DNA from 2 places in the Halobacillus trueperi genome. Region 1 is predicted to be linked to the other one. Evidence: riboswitches for the same ligand, from Rfam matches in the RefSeq annotation. Region 1 holds a riboswitch; the other holds the start of a gene.
What was found. A riboswitch is a leader RNA that binds a small molecule or an ion and turns the genes downstream of it on or off. The one in region 1 is predicted to bind thiamine pyrophosphate.

Region 1 (7,549 bases):
GTCATGGCTTTGAGCCTTCTGTTATTTATCTAAAAGAAAATGCCCAGCAAGCGATATCGCTTGCTGGGCATTTTTTGTTAACACGTTTTCGCGTGGATTAGATCTTCGATGGTCTCTTGGATCTTTTGTTTCGATCTTTGAACAAGCCGCCAGTTGAGGTGGATGCGGTCTTGATCTTTTACACCTAGCCTGAGGTGGTCTTGTTCTGACACGACCTGCCACTCTGAAAGCTTCGAAAACTTTTCCTCCGCTTTCCGGCTAAGCCATTGGCTCGCTTCTATTCTGAGCTGTTGGTTCACTTCTTCCGCTGTCCATGTTTCAGGATAGACAAAAAGAAAGGTTCCTTTTCGAAAAGCGAAGTGTGCTTCATCTTTATGTTCAATTTTCAGCCGGTAAGAGCGGCCGAGGTAAGAAATCTTTTCGTTCTCGGAAGCGATAAGCTCATTGACCGCGTATAGATCTTCATGCGTCTTCTGCCATTTTTCAAAGATCCAGTCCGCTTTTTTCTCAACAAAAGCCTGAACCTTTGCTTCCTCTTTTTGAGGCGAAACGGTCACTTTTACACCATTTAAATCGTCGAGATAAATTTTGATAAAAGAGACCTCTTGTTTTTCTACAGTATAAGCAATTTTTCTTTCATCAAAAGTAACAGTTGGCATCATAGCCTCCTTTCTGCCTTACAACGTGAGGTTCGTTTTCCGTTTTTGGAAATCGACACCTTCATAGTACGTGTTTTTGACAAGGACATTCGGGCCGAGGCATTTCACGGCTGGACAATGGCAGTTCAGGCTTTTCGCTGTACTAGTAGTAAGCCAGTTGTTGTAAGCATCTGTAAGCTTCGTGTCTTGAATGTTCCCAAGCCCAGGCTCGTCACCGAAATCTGTCACAATAATATCGCCTGAGAAAATGTTGACGTTCAAGCGGGAGCGTCCATCTGGATCATTTCTTACCGTCACATTCTTTTCGCTGTACAGGCGCTTCAGCATATCGAGATCGTCTTGTGAAGAGCTGCATGGATAGTAGGGAAGCGTTCCGAATAACATCCACATGTCGTCATCGCGATGATCAAGAAGACGGTTGATGCCTTCACGCATTTGTTCAAGGCTCAACGTCTCTAAGCTGCTGGCAAAATCCACCGGGTACATCGGGTGAATTTCGTGGCGCGCACATTTCATTTCTTTCACATGATCATGAATCGATTCAAGGTATGGGAACGTACGGCGGTTGAGCATCGTTTCAGCCGAGACCATGACCCCTTCTTCAGAAAGTCGCTGGGAATTTTCTACCATCCGGTCAAAAAACTTCTTACGGTTTTCTTCGGATGGTTTCCGCTCCATACGGGCAAATCCGGTATGGATGAATTCTTCGATCGTTCCCCAGTTGTGGGAAATATGTAAAACGTCCAAATAAGGAATGATCGGGATATAACGCTCATACGGAAGCGTCAAGTTGGAATTGATTTGTGTCCGCACTCCCCGCTCGTGCGCGTATTTCAGCAATGGGACCACATAGTTCTCTACAGACTTCTTCGACATCATTGGTTCCCCGCCCGTGATGCTGAGCGTCCTCAAATGAGGGATTTCATCGAGTCGCTTTCTGAGCAAGTCCATCGGCAAAGCCTCGGGGTCCTTCGCACCTAACGTATATCCGACCGCACAGTGCTCACAACGCATGTTGCAGAGCGTCGTCGTCGTAAATTCAATATTCGATAACGTCATTTTTCCGTGTTCTTCCACGTCCATATACGCTTCCCACGGGTCATAAGAAGGGGTAAGCGACTGAAGCTTCATGTTCGTACTCATAAAATATGAAACTTCCTTTCTATTAATATTTATTCGGTCGATAACCTTTACCATTCTACCATTAATATGTCTAAAACCATACAATATGTATCGGAATTATGCCGTGACATGCCAATAAGAACCTGTTTAGTTTTTACGAAGCTTTTATGGAAAGAGGAGAATAAGGGTGTGACATCGAATGATATGGGGTAACGACTAGCACAAGGGGGATTCAGATCATGAAACAAACCGTACTCATTACAGGAGCATCCAGTGGATTCGGTTTCCATACAGCAGTGAAATGTGCACAAAAAGGTTTTCGTGTTATCGCCACGATGAGAAATGTAGAAAAGGCCTCTGCGTATGAAACGCTCGATGACGAGGTACAGAACTGCATCGAAGTATGGCCGTTGGATGTGACGGATGCACAGTCGCTTGAGCGTTTTTCAGAAAAAGTGAACACGCTGGAACGACTGGATGTACTCGTCAATAATGCGGGTTATGCTGTTGGCGGATTTCTTGAACAGGTGCCGCTTGAAACGTACCGCAAGCAATTTGATACGAACGTTTTCGGTGTCATTGCCGTAACCAAAGCGGTTCTGCCATTAATGCGTAAACAGGGGAGAGGAAAGATTTTAAATGTGAGCAGTGTGAGTGGCTTGATCGGATTTCCGGGCTTATCTGCTTATGTTTCTTCCAAACATGCATTGGAAGGATTATCAGAAAGTCTCCGTTTTGAAGTGAAACCGTTCGGAATTGATGTCGCTTTGATCGAGCCGGGCTCTTACCAGACGAATATATGGTCGACAGGGCTGGAGATGCCGGAAGAAGTCCAGAACCCTGAATCTCCTTATGCCGAATACATAAAAGGGTTGTGGAGTGCGCTCAACAAAGAACCGCACGGCAATCCTCAGGATGTGTCTGACCTGATGACCGGATTGATGGAAAAAGAATCGCTAGTGAAACTCCGCTATCCGATCGGTGCCGGTGTGAGAGCCAATGTTTGGTTCAAACGTTTGCTGCCGTGGAAGTGGCTGGAAAAGACTGTGTTACAAAAAATTCTAGGAAAAGAGAAAGCCAAAGGAGTGGGGTTGAATGGAAAAAGTGATGCATGGAGCGGAGGAGATGCGCTTCGAGGGTAATGAAGTCGGAATCCTCGTGTCTCACGGGTTTACAGGAACGACGCAAAGCATGAAGCCTTTAGTTGAAGCCTATGCTAGAGCTGGGTACACCGTTTATTGTCCGAGGTTAAAAGGCCACGGAACAAGCCCTGAGGATATGGAATCGACCTCTCATATGGATTGGGTGCAATCAGTAGAAGAAGCGTACACCTGGTTGAAAGAAAGGTGTTCGAAAATATTTGTCGTAGGGTTATCAATGGGGGGAACGCTTGCGTTGTATATGGCGAGTGAGTACCGGGACATTGAAGGAGTCATTCCAATCAATGCGGCCATAGATATTCCCGCACTTGAAAATAGCCAGGGAACGGACGAACGCTTTTTAGATGCGATCGGATCGGATATCAAGGATCCTGCAACTGTCGAACTTGCGTATGACCGCACACCGGTGAAATCGATCGGAGAGCTCGTCGGATTGATGGGCAAAGTGAAGGACAGGCTCGATGAAATCCACTGTCCGATTATGATTTTCGTATCGGATGAGGATCACGTCGTTCCTCCTCACAATTCAGAAGTCATCTTCGAATCGGTATTTTCTGAACACAAAGAGATCATCCATCTGGAAAACAGTTACCATGTGGCGACCCTTGATCATGATAAGGATATGATTATCGAGCGCACCCTGGAATTTTTCCAAATGTACACGAACACAAAGTGATTGCCCGGGAAATAGAAAAGGCTTTGTAATCTAGTAAAAAATTTATTATAATAGAGACAAATCAAGAAAAGTAAACGGTATAAAGCCTTCAAGGGGAGCCTCCGGCTGAGAGTGAACGTATAGTTCTGACCCTTCGAACCTGTCAGTTAGCACTGGCGTAGGGATGGCGGCTTTTTTGATGGTGCAATGCAAAGTTGGGACTCCTCCATCAGGAAGCTTCCCTATTTAGCGTTGCTTTTTTTGTGTCTTTTTTTAGGAGGAATGTTGAAATGAGAAATCGTCGCGTTTTATTTCTCGTAGAGATTGCGATTTTTTCAGCACTCGCACTATTGTTGGATATCATCCCGTTTTTATCGTTTAAACTGTGGGCGCAGGGAGGATCGGTTTCCTTTGCCATGGTCCCAGTCTTCATCATGGCGTTCCGTTGGGGGGTAAAAGGTGGTGTCACCACCGGTTTGCTTTTAGGAATCTATCAAATCATGACAGGCGCCTATATTATGACCCCTCTTCAGGCGTTTCTTGACTATGTCGTCGCCTTTGCTGTGATTGGAACAGCTGGCTTAGTAGCAAAACCGCTATGGAATGCGATCAAATCGAAAGAGTCCCGTCGATTGGTCGGATGGATCATTGTCGGCTGCCTGATCGGAAGTGTGCTGCGCTTTTTCGGACACTTTTTTGCAGGCATCGTTTTTTATGGCGAGTTCGCCCCTGAAGGCCAGCCGGTCTGGTTGTATTCCCTCGTCTATAATGGTGGATACATGCTTCCGGCGTTTATCTTAAGCAGTATCGTCGTCAGTCTCCTATTTGTAAAACGACCAACACTATTAAGCCATTAATAAGAATCCCCCGATTGGTGTTTCGGCATCAATCGGGGGATTTTAGTTATTTCTTTATCATTGTTCAATCTCATTAACGCTCCGATTGAGGAAGACTCAGTTTCGAGACTTTTGTTGAGTGGATGGGGACTGCGGGGTATGACTCGCTTTCCGCGGGAGCGCGGTGAGCCTCCTCGGACTGCGTCCTGTGGGGTCTCACCAAGCACTTTTTTCCCGCAGGAGTCTCGCCATTCCCCTCCGCCCCTTTGCCATATAAGTATCTTGAAACCACTTCCGGAATAAGTCGCTTTTTATGCCCATGGTAATTGGAGGGGAATGAACTCCTAAGGACGCTATTCTGCATACGAAAAGCTTGTTATAGAGCGCTTTATGCTTATAACACATGGATAGTGGAAGGCACCCTCCCACAGTAAAGGGGGTTCGTTTCTCACCTTCATGGAATGGGGTGGTTGGGAAGCTGCGAGACTCCCGTGGGAGAAAGGAGATAGGCGAGATCCCGCAGGACGAAGTCCGAGGAAGCTTGCCACTCCCCCACAGGAAAGCGAGTAGCTTCCCAGCCACCCCTAACACTCAACTCGGCAAACGAACCCCGAAGTCTCGAAATCGAGTCTTCCACAATCCTGCCATTTAGTCGAATAAAATGCTTTTTATTTGATTTTTTCTTCTATCGAGGTTTGAAACGGGCGATTATAGTGAAAATAAGATAAGCACTCTAGTTGGGGAGGCTACGTAATGGACCGTTTAAAGCGGATTGGGAAAAGTAAGTGGTTTTGGATTATCGTCATCATTATAGCTATTTTAAGTGTTACGATTGCTTATCACACTTCATGGAAAGCTCTTCCTGAGGGGGTTTCCTATGAAGGGGAAAAGCACAAGATGGAAAATATTGAGTTTTTCCGTGATTTAACATACGAAAATGAAGCAGGAAAGACCGTGCATGACCTTCAGGTTTTTGAAGAGATCAATCAAACCATATCGGAAGCTGAAGACTTTATTGTAGCGGATATGTTCTTATTCAATGGCTACACGAATGGGAAAAACGAGTTTCCTCAGATCTCAAGTAATCTAGTGGATGCCATTTTAAAAAGGAAAGAGGAAGTCCCTGATTTGAAAGTGGTTTTCATAACCGATCAAATCAACACGATTTACGGGTCGTATGAATCGGAGACGATCAAGCGTCTGGAAGATGGAGGGGTCGATGTCGTTTTGACCAATTTGAATAAATTGAGAGATTCGAATCCTTTATATTCGAGCGTTTGGCGGCTGTTGTTTTCCTGGATGGGTACCGGAGATAACGGTTGGATCAGTAATCCTATGGCCAAAGAAGCTCCGGATGTGACGCTCAGATCGTATATGAAACTGTTGAACATCAAGGCGAACCATAGGAAAATCCTTGTCACGGAGAAATCTGCAATTGTCTCGACAGCAAACCCTCATGATGCCAGTGGTTATCATGAAAACGTGGCGTTCAAGATGACAGGGCCGATCATCAAAGATATTTTAGAAGCCGAAGAAGCCGTTGTTAACTATTCAGGGGAGGCTGATTTTCCTGAATATGAGAACCGGAATTGGGAGGCCCAGGAAGGTCCTCTGACGACTCAATTTGTAACGGAAGGGAAAATTTATCGAGCGGTTCTCGATGAATTGTCGGAAGCAGGTGAAGGGGATACCGTCTGGCTCGGAATGTACTATCTGGCTGATAAGAAAACCATGAGCTCGCTTGATGATGCAGCCAACCGAGGAGCTACGGTGAACATTGTGATGGATCCAAACAAAAAGGCGTTTGGTCATGAAAAAACCGGCATTCCTAATTTACCTGTAGCTGCCGAGTTGCAGCGCCTTGGTAATGAGAATATCCATTTGCGCTGGTATGACGTCAATATCGAGCAGTATCACACGAAAATGCTGTATATCGACCATCCTGAGGAGGATGTCATCATCGCGGGGTCTGCGAACTATACGCGTCGTAACCTATCCAACTTAAACTTGGAAGCCGATGTTGTCATCAAAGGGAATGGAGAAGAACAAGTATTTACAGATGTAAATGATTACTTTACACGTATATGGAACAATGAAGATGGACATTACACGGCTGACTATAAAGAATACCAGGATAATTTAACATTCATCCGTTATGCCACCTATTATTTGCAGAAATGGACATGGTTTACGACATACTGATAGAAAAGGAGCGCACATTCCGTGCGCTCCTTTCTTTTTATAATAGTGTTTCTGCTTTAGCAGGGTTTGTCACAATAAGGAGAACTTTCCCTTCATCCAAATCTTCTTCGTATTCTTCTGCTTCCTGTTCAGAAAATCCGATTTCCTGAAGTTTTGTGCGTAGTTCGTCGCCCTGTTTGCTGAAGAGATTGCTGATTACGTTTTTGATGTCCTGTTCGGAAAGGCCGATGGTATTGGCGTTGACGTTTTTAGCAATACGGTCTGTACGGTCGTCATCGTGCGACAGGATGTAAATGTCTTTGTTGTCGATGCCTTCGTCTTTTAAGCGCTTCACATCTTCCATCAGTTTTTCATCATTTGTGTATTCACGCACTGTCGGTTTCATCGTTGATCTCTCCCTTTTTTTAATAGCTGCTACGGTATGGAATGTACCCGGGTGGAGGTGAATTAAACGTGTGAATGGGCAGAGGTTTTATCAACCAAAACGAAAAGGATATCAATCAAAACGTAAAAATATCAATTGAAAATTTCATATATCAATTAAAAATTCAATAAATCAACTGAAATCTAGATATAACAATTAAGCTTCTAATTGCTAAACCGCAAACCGAAATCTTGCAGGAATTTGTCCAAAAACCTCGAATTACATACAAGATTGGAGGGGAGAAAATGAAATCAAAGATCATCGCTACGTTTTCTATTTGTGCTCACGACCCTGAAACAGGGGAGTGGGGCGTTGCCGTACAGTCGAAGTTTTTAGGTGTTGGATCGATTGTTCCGTGGGCGAAAGCAGGTGTGGGAGCGATTGCAACCCAGGCGCTAGGAAACCCGCAGTACGGGCCGGACGGACTGAGCCTGCTCGAACAAGGGCTTTCAGCTGAGGAAGTGATCGAGCGGTTAACTTCCGAGGATCCA
Region 2 (7,549 bases), on a different contig from region 1:
GCATTTGACGGCATCATCCCTGATGAAGTTTTATGGCGTAAGAAAGCAGAGTTCTCAGAAGGAAGCGGTGCATTGGACTTGCTCGATCTTCATGCAGAAAGAACAATTACAGATGAAACATTTGAAAAGGTGCTAGCCGAGGCACCAGTTGATATACGATCCAAACAGGAAATGTTCTATTATCAGATTTTCAGGGGTCATTTCCCAGAAGAAAAAATGCTCCATACCGTAGGCAAATGGGCCACGGCTTAACCCAAAAGGACAGATGCTAAGCGCATCTGTCCTTTTTCATAACTTATAATCTTTCGGATCGCGCCAAAGGGAAGACCCATCGCTCCAAGAGCAGTCGCCCTGCAAACGGCAGTCCACCTCACACGCAACCGCTTAGCGAGAACGCTGCCAAAAAATAAGTAAAAAATATAGAAGGTATTTTACCTCTTTAAACATAAGAGGTTGTTCCACTATAATAAAAATAACTGAATATTCAAAACTTGAAACCATAAATGCTCAAGAAGGAGGACGTTATGAATGACCAGCCTTTCCTTCAGAGAGGTTTGGGAAGCGAAGAAGCGCATATCTTCGTTTGTCCAACCCACTCCTATCCTGTACTCAGACCCGCTCTCCGAGCACACAGGGGCGCGGGTTCACTTGAAGCTCGAGCATACCCACCCTACGGGATCATTCAAGCTCAGAGGGGCTGCAAACAAAATTCTATCTCTTGACGAGAAAGACTTAAAGAAAGGTGTGACCACTTTTTCAACGGGTAACCATGGCATATCTGTTGCATATGTAGCAGCAGAGTTAGGAATTCCTTGTACGGTATGTATATCGGCCCGTGTTCCGAAGGCGAAGGTGACTCGTCTTAAAAAATTACAAGCGTCTGTGGAGATTGTGGGAAGCAGTCAAGATGAAGCAGAAGCAAGGTGTGCTGAATTGGAAAGAGACGAAGGGATGACGGTAATCAAGCCTTTTGATGATCGGGAAATCATTGCCGGTCAGGGGACGATCGCGCTTGAGGTCATGGAGCAGTGTCCTGAGGTTGATGAAGTGATCATTCCCTTGTCTGGGGGTGGGCTGTTGTCAGGTATTGCTTTTGTGATGAAATCAATTGAACCTTCTATACGTGTGACAGGAGTGACGATGAAGAAGGGAGCGGTCATGCAGGAAAGCCTTGCCAAGGGTAAGCCTGTCATTCTCGAGGAGTCTGATACGTTGGCAGACAGTCTGCTTGGAGGAATTGGGACAGAGAACCGTTACACATTTTCAATGACGAAAGCTTATATGGACGAGGGGGTGCTTGTGGAAGAGGCACAGATTGAAGAAGGGCTGCTCTTCACCCTTGAGCACCATAAGATGGTCGTGGAAGGAGCGGCTGCAACGGGGGTCGGGCACGTCCTTCATTCTAATGGTCTACAAGGAAAAAATGTTGTTGTCGTCATGAGCGGGAACAATATCGACCATGATGTAATTACAGATCTTTTGGCTAAATCGTAAGTGGGGGAGGAGTGGAGATGGGGGTTGCGGTGGAGGAAGTTTTAAAACTTCCAGTGCTCGAAAAAGCAAGAGTACAGACCCATGTGTATGATCGTCAGGTTGATTGGATCTCAGTGATTGAGACTCCTGTAGAGAACTTTGTCAGGAACAATGAATTTGTACTAAGTACAGGGGTCGGGTGTGTGGATGATGTATTGGCACTCGAAGGATATGTTGAAGATGTCATTCGCTCGGAAGCCTCCGTCCTCGCTTTTGCCACAGGACGTCATCTCTATAAAATTCCGGACCGGGTGTTAAAACTTGCGGAGAAACACGAGTTGATCGTGATGGAAATTCCATGGGAGGTCCGCTTCGGAGATATTTTACAGGACGTATTACGGTTGATCAGTGAGGAGAACCGCCAGGAACAGCAACGCACGGAAGAGATACGACAGGAGTTGATCAACTGTGTCCTGAACGGAAAAGGGCTGCAGGAGATCACATCAATCATCTACCAGAACACAGGCATTCCGACGGCCATCAGTGATCATAACAAACAGATCCGGGCGAATCAGTATTTTGATCGTTATTACATCGATGTTTTAAATGGGCATGAGCTTTCTCAGGAAGGAACCCTTGTAGAAACGGAGATGGACAGTGATCACCCGCTCAGCCATTACATTGAAACCTATGAAATCGGTGATCAGAAATGCTACCAGCTTACAATTTTATCAAACTATAAGAAACAGGGATATATTCTATTTAAGCCAAAGGACGACAAAGATTTAACGTGGGTGAATCTTCACATTTTGGAGCATGCGCTTACAGCTTGTGCCTTATATTTCGTCAAAGAGAACGCCATTGAAATGACTGAAATCAGACTTAAGGATAACTTTTTGCTGGATTTAGCCAAGCAGGAGAGGGAGATGGACAGAGCTCTTTTTTCGAAAGCGCAGCTGCTTGGTTATGATTTGGAGAAGCCTTATATTTGTCTCGTCGGCCATATCCGTTTCGTGCAGCCGGAGGAGGAACGCACCTCTTCAACGATGCCTCAAGTCAAATCATCATCGATCAACAGTCGCAATTATTACATTCAGAAGGAAGTCACTCATGCCGGAGACGCGCTGCACCGGAGGACGATGACCACCTTTGATGAAGGCGAGGTAATCGTTTATTTGGAAACGGACCGTCCGGATTACGAAGAAACCGCGAACCAGTTTCTCGACCTGATTGAGCGGAGACTTCATGAGTTATTAAAAGGGATTACGATTAGCTGGGGGATTTCCTGTCATAAAGGTGGGTATCAGACTTTTCATAAAAGCTATGAAGAGGCGGAAACGGCACTGAAAATCGGTCAGCAGCATGAAGAAGGGGAGCGGACGTTTTTCAGTGATACCAGAATGAACCGGTTGCTCATGGCACTGTCCCACGAGGAAGAAATCGGAGCGATTGTGTCAGATACGTTGGAGAAGCTGATTGATTATGACCAGAAACGGCAGACAGAACTGATTCATACGTTTATGGTCTATAACAAATACAACAGCAATGTCAGTCAGACGGCCCGTGCCCTGAACTTGCACCGCCAATCTTTGCTGCACAGATTGAGAAACATTGAACATTTGACTGGCCTCTCTCTTCTCAATGCGGATGATCTTTTTTTGCTGGAGCTGAGCGTAAGGTTATGGCTTTTGAAAAAGGTGGATGCATAGAGCGCTCCCTCGGGATGACGCTCTATTTCTCATCTTTGACTGTCGTTTTCCATTCGCCCTGATCGGTCCCGCGTTGGTCCAGCTTGACGGTCCACTGATCGGATTCTTCATCAAAGGAAAGTAGCGAAACGATCAGCACATCTGTCTGCTCTGGTTCTGTTTCGGACAAAGCTGTAGAGAGAGCTTCGGATGCTTTTAAATCCGCTCCCTGTACTTCACTCATTTCAAGCTCCTGGACTTTATCGGCGGTTGCTTGTTCTGGGTAGGATTCAGCGATATCTCCGTCTACCCACACTTCGACCTGTTTGCCAATCCAGAGACCTTCAGGAGCTTCGGATACCCACATGGCCCGTCCTTCATCCCCTGAATCATCATCCATCGGTGTGACTACGAGGATCCTGTCTTCATCTTGATCCATGACAAATCCGCTTATATCCGGATTGGTGGAGTCTGCTTCCACTTCATTCTGATCCACTTCTTCTGTTTCTGACACCCCACATGCACTAAGGAATAAAAAGAAAACCATCAACATGCCAAGCATCCATCTCATTTTCATCATTCTCACACTCCTTATCTACTTTGTTGACGTTTGAACGGGAGGAAAAGTTTCACATGACAGAAACATCCAACTTTGTTATGATGAAAATCACCAAGCGAATAAGTTTATGAAACTACTAGGGGAGCCTGAATGGGCTGAGAGGAAAGCGAGCAAGCTTTCTGACTCTTACGAACCTGATCTGGTTAATACCAGCGGAGGGAAGTAGTCTGACGATACGTGTATCGACTTACTGCATACCAGGCCAGGTCCTCTAAGGATCTGGCTTTTTTTATCTGGTTCCATTCAGCTCCTGTACGGAAAGGTGGTGAAAGATGAGAAACACAAAGATACTCACAACGATGGCCGTGCTTATTGCCATTGGAACGCTTGGAGCTCAATTTCTCTGGTTTCCGGCTGGAATTGCGAAAGCTTATCCTGTCCAGCATGCGGTTAATGTAGTCGCGGCGGTGGTGCTTGGACCCGCCCCGGCGGTCATGATTGCTTTTGTTATCGGGCTCTTACGTTTCTTATTAGGGCTCGGCACCTTTCTTGCTTTTCCGGGCGGAATGTTCGGTGCATTATTGGCAGGGCTTTGTTATCGATTCTATGAAAGAAAAAGGTCTGCGGTGATTGGTGAAGTTTTAGGTACTGGAGTCATAGGGGCTTTGGCATCTGTTCCGATTGCGCACGTCCTGATGGGAAGTTCAACAGGTGTTTTCGCGTTTGTTCCTTCTTTTGTCGTAAGCAGTGTCTCGGGGGCTTTCATTGCTGCCTTCATTTTATCACGAGTGAAAGTTGATAATATGATCTTACAACCATAATACACGGAAACTGCTAGGGGCGCGAGTATTCGCTGAGATAAGGAGACATTCCTTGGTCCCTCAATACCTGATCCGGGTCATGCCGGCGGAGGGAAGTAGTAAGAATCCCCTTCTGTCCTCTAGTAGCTTCCGAGAATAATAGGAGGCTCTATCATGTCTTTTTCCAATCAATTAAGAAAAGAAAGTCAGGATATCTATCAAAAAATCTTCACTCATCCCTTTATCCAGGGTATCGGAAAAGGGGAGGTTCCAAAAGAAGCGTTGATTCACTATATCAAGGCTGATTATGAGTATTTGAATGCCTTTATGCACGTCTATGGAATCGCCATTTCCAAATCTCAGGGAAGGGAAGACATTCAACTGTTTAACGAACAAATCGATTTTGTGTTGAACAGTGAGGTTCACCCTCACAACAATTTTTGTGAACAGATTGGCGTTTCCTATGAGGAACTGCAAGGGTATCCATTGCCGCCAACCGCTGATCACTATATTAAACATATGCTATTTCATGCCTACCAAGGAGGAATCGGAGAAATATTAGCAGCCTTGCTTCCGTGCCCGTGGACGTATTATGAAATTGGAGTCGAGCTGATGAACAGCTATCAGCCAGGGTCCGATCACCCCTTCCTCCCGTGGATCGAGTTTTATGCCAATGAGGAAGTGAAGGGTCTGACAGCGGTGTTATGTGAACGGCTTGATCAGTATGCGGAACGTGCGTCGGAATCGGAAAAACAGCGGATGAGAGAAGCCTTTCGTAAAAGTTGTCAGCTGGAATATGCCTTTTGGGATATGGCCTATACCCAAGAGCAATGGCCTTGTGAAAAGGAGGGTGTGAAATGAGACAAGTCTCATGTGCGTTGACGATTGCCGGGACCGATCCTAGTGGTGGTGCGGGTATTCAGGCAGACTTGAAAACTTTTCAGGAGTTGAAAAGTTATGGCATGAGTGTTGTGACATCAGTCGTTTCGCAAAATACGACAGGAGTGAAAGATGTTCATCACCTGCCGGAAAATTTCATTAGGAGTCAGCTGAAAGCTATTTCTGAGGATATGCCTGTCCAGGCACTGAAAACAGGGATGATTGCCAACAAGAAAATGATGAAAGTCATCAGTGAATGGTTGGATGAGGTGGGTGCTCCGTACGTCATGGACCCTGTCATGGTTGCCCAGAGTGGGGACCCGTTGATTGAAAAAGAAGATCAACGTTATTTGAAAGAATATCTTGTACCAAAGACAGCGCTCGTCACTCCCAACATCCCTGAAACGGAAGTGCTTGTTGGAGGGAAAATTGAAACAGAAGCGGATATGAGAGAAGCGGCCGAAGTGATCGTGAAAGACTTAGGTGCGGCTGCAGCCCTTGTCAAAGGGGGCCATCTCAATGGAAGAGCGGTTGATTTTTTATATGATGGGCAGTGGTTTCATGAATTTGAATCCGAACGTATTGATTCTTCCAATACACACGGGACAGGTTGTACGTATTCTGCAGCCATTACGGCATACTTGAGTCAGGGACACGCTTTGCCACAAGCCGTCAAAGAAGCGAAATACTTTGTAACAGAGGCGATCCGCCATTCCTTCGATTTAGGAAAAGGAAGTGGCCCGACCAATCATTTTGCTTTGCGTGAGGAGGTTTTCAACCAATGGCTGTAAATGTTATCGACAGAGTGAGAGAACAACGCCCACTGATCCATCACATCACGAATGCGGTCGTCATGAATTTCACAGCGAACGGACTTCTAGCATTCGGAGGATCACCGATAATGGCCAATGCCAAGCAGGAGGTTGCAGAGGTCACCCGATTGTCTCAAGGGCTGTTATTGAATATAGGGACGCTTCATGAAAACCAGGTGGAAGCGATGATTCTTGCAGGAAGAGCAGCAAAAGAGATCGGCATTCCGGTCGTCCTCGATCCTGTTGGCGCCCCTGCAACCTGCTATCGTTCAAACGTATGCCAACGTATTTTGCAGGAGGTGAAGCCGACCGTCATTAAAGGAAATGCCGGTGAAATCGCCCACCTCGTCGGTCAGGATGTGGAAACGAAAGGTGTAGACGCTACAGGAGAAGCTGACGCTGAAGCCATCGTTCGTCTAGTTGCAGAAAAATATCAGACCGGAGTCGTTTGTACTGGTGAAAAGGATGTCGGATGTATCGACGGGGACGTTTTTGTCAATGAAACCGGACACCCTCTCCTTGCTCAAATTACAGGATCCGGCTGTTTGCTGGGTTCCTTGCTCACAGCAAGCTTAACGGTAGAAGGCAATTCTAAAGAAAAGGTTCTAGCAACATTAAGTCATTATGGACGGGCGGCAGAACAAGCAGCGGATCACCCTGATGTCAAAGGTCCAGGGACATTCATTCCCAGGTTTGTCGATGCTATAGCCATGGGGGCTGAAAAATGAAAGCTTCTACCCTTAGAAAATACTTCATTATGGGCAGCCAAAACTGTAACAAAGATCCCTTGAGCATTTTGGATGAAGCGATTAAAGCTGGCATCACGTGCTTTCAATATAGGGAAAAAGGAGAAGGCGCTCTAACTGGAGAAGCGAAGTACAGTCTCGGTCATAAGCTGCGCCAACGTTGTGCTGAAGCGGGTATTTTATTTATCGTCAACGATGAAGTTGAACTTTTTGATGTGCTTAAGGCTGATGGAATCCATGTGGGGCAGAGTGATCGTAGTGTGAATGAAATCCGCTCCAACTATCCGGATACCATCATTGGATTATCTGTATCCGATCGCATTGAATTAGAACAGAGTCCGGTCAATCTTGTCGACTATTTAGGTGTTGGACCGATGTACAGAACAACGACGAAGACAGACGCCAACCCTGTAGCAGGTCCTGAATGGGTGAAGATCGTCAAACGGGAGTATCCAAACATGCCCGTAGTCGGGATTGGGGGTATCCATCCCGAAAATGCTGGTAAAGTAATAGAAGCGGGAGCGGACGGTGTCGCTGTCATTTCAGCTATTACCCAAGCTGTGGACATGTCTTCTATCGTAAAATCTCTATA

Region 2: linked by a shared signal. The riboswitch ahead of tenA (thiaminase II) and the one ahead of thiT (energy-coupled thiamine transporter ThiT) in region 1 are both predicted to bind thiamine pyrophosphate.

Annotation. Positions count from the first base shown of each region.
Region 1 covers NZ_QUAE01000001.1:309,493-317,041, forward strand. The annotation lists gene zupT (zinc transporter ZupT) at 1-33, shown strand, start outside; gene DYE48_RS01625 (YgjP-like metallopeptidase domain-containing protein) at 78-659, opposite strand; gene yfkAB (radical SAM/CxCxxxxC motif protein YfkAB) at 678-1,802, opposite strand; gene DYE48_RS01635 (SDR family oxidoreductase) at 2,021-2,923, shown strand; gene DYE48_RS01640 (alpha/beta hydrolase) at 2,877-3,617, shown strand; TPP riboswitch at 3,699-3,798, shown strand; gene thiT (energy-coupled thiamine transporter ThiT) at 3,887-4,453, shown strand; gene DYE48_RS01655 (phospholipase D family protein) at 5,186-6,634, shown strand; gene DYE48_RS01660 (YflT domain-containing protein) at 6,672-7,019, opposite strand; gene DYE48_RS01665 (DUF1028 domain-containing protein) at 7,304-7,549, shown strand, end outside.
Region 2 covers NZ_QUAE01000004.1:259,308-266,856, forward strand. The annotation lists gene asnB (asparagine synthase B) at 1-252, shown strand, start outside; gene DYE48_RS07790 (threonine/serine dehydratase) at 529-1,494, shown strand; gene DYE48_RS07795 (PucR family transcriptional regulator) at 1,512-3,182, shown strand; gene DYE48_RS07800 (DUF3221 domain-containing protein) at 3,205-3,741, opposite strand; TPP riboswitch at 3,849-3,958, shown strand; gene thiW (energy coupling factor transporter S component ThiW) at 4,053-4,541, shown strand; TPP riboswitch at 4,547-4,652, shown strand; gene tenA (thiaminase II) at 4,695-5,381, shown strand; gene thiD (bifunctional hydroxymethylpyrimidine kinase/phosphomethylpyrimidine kinase) at 5,378-6,190, shown strand; gene thiM (hydroxyethylthiazole kinase) at 6,181-6,939, shown strand; gene thiE (thiamine phosphate synthase) at 6,936-7,549, shown strand, end outside.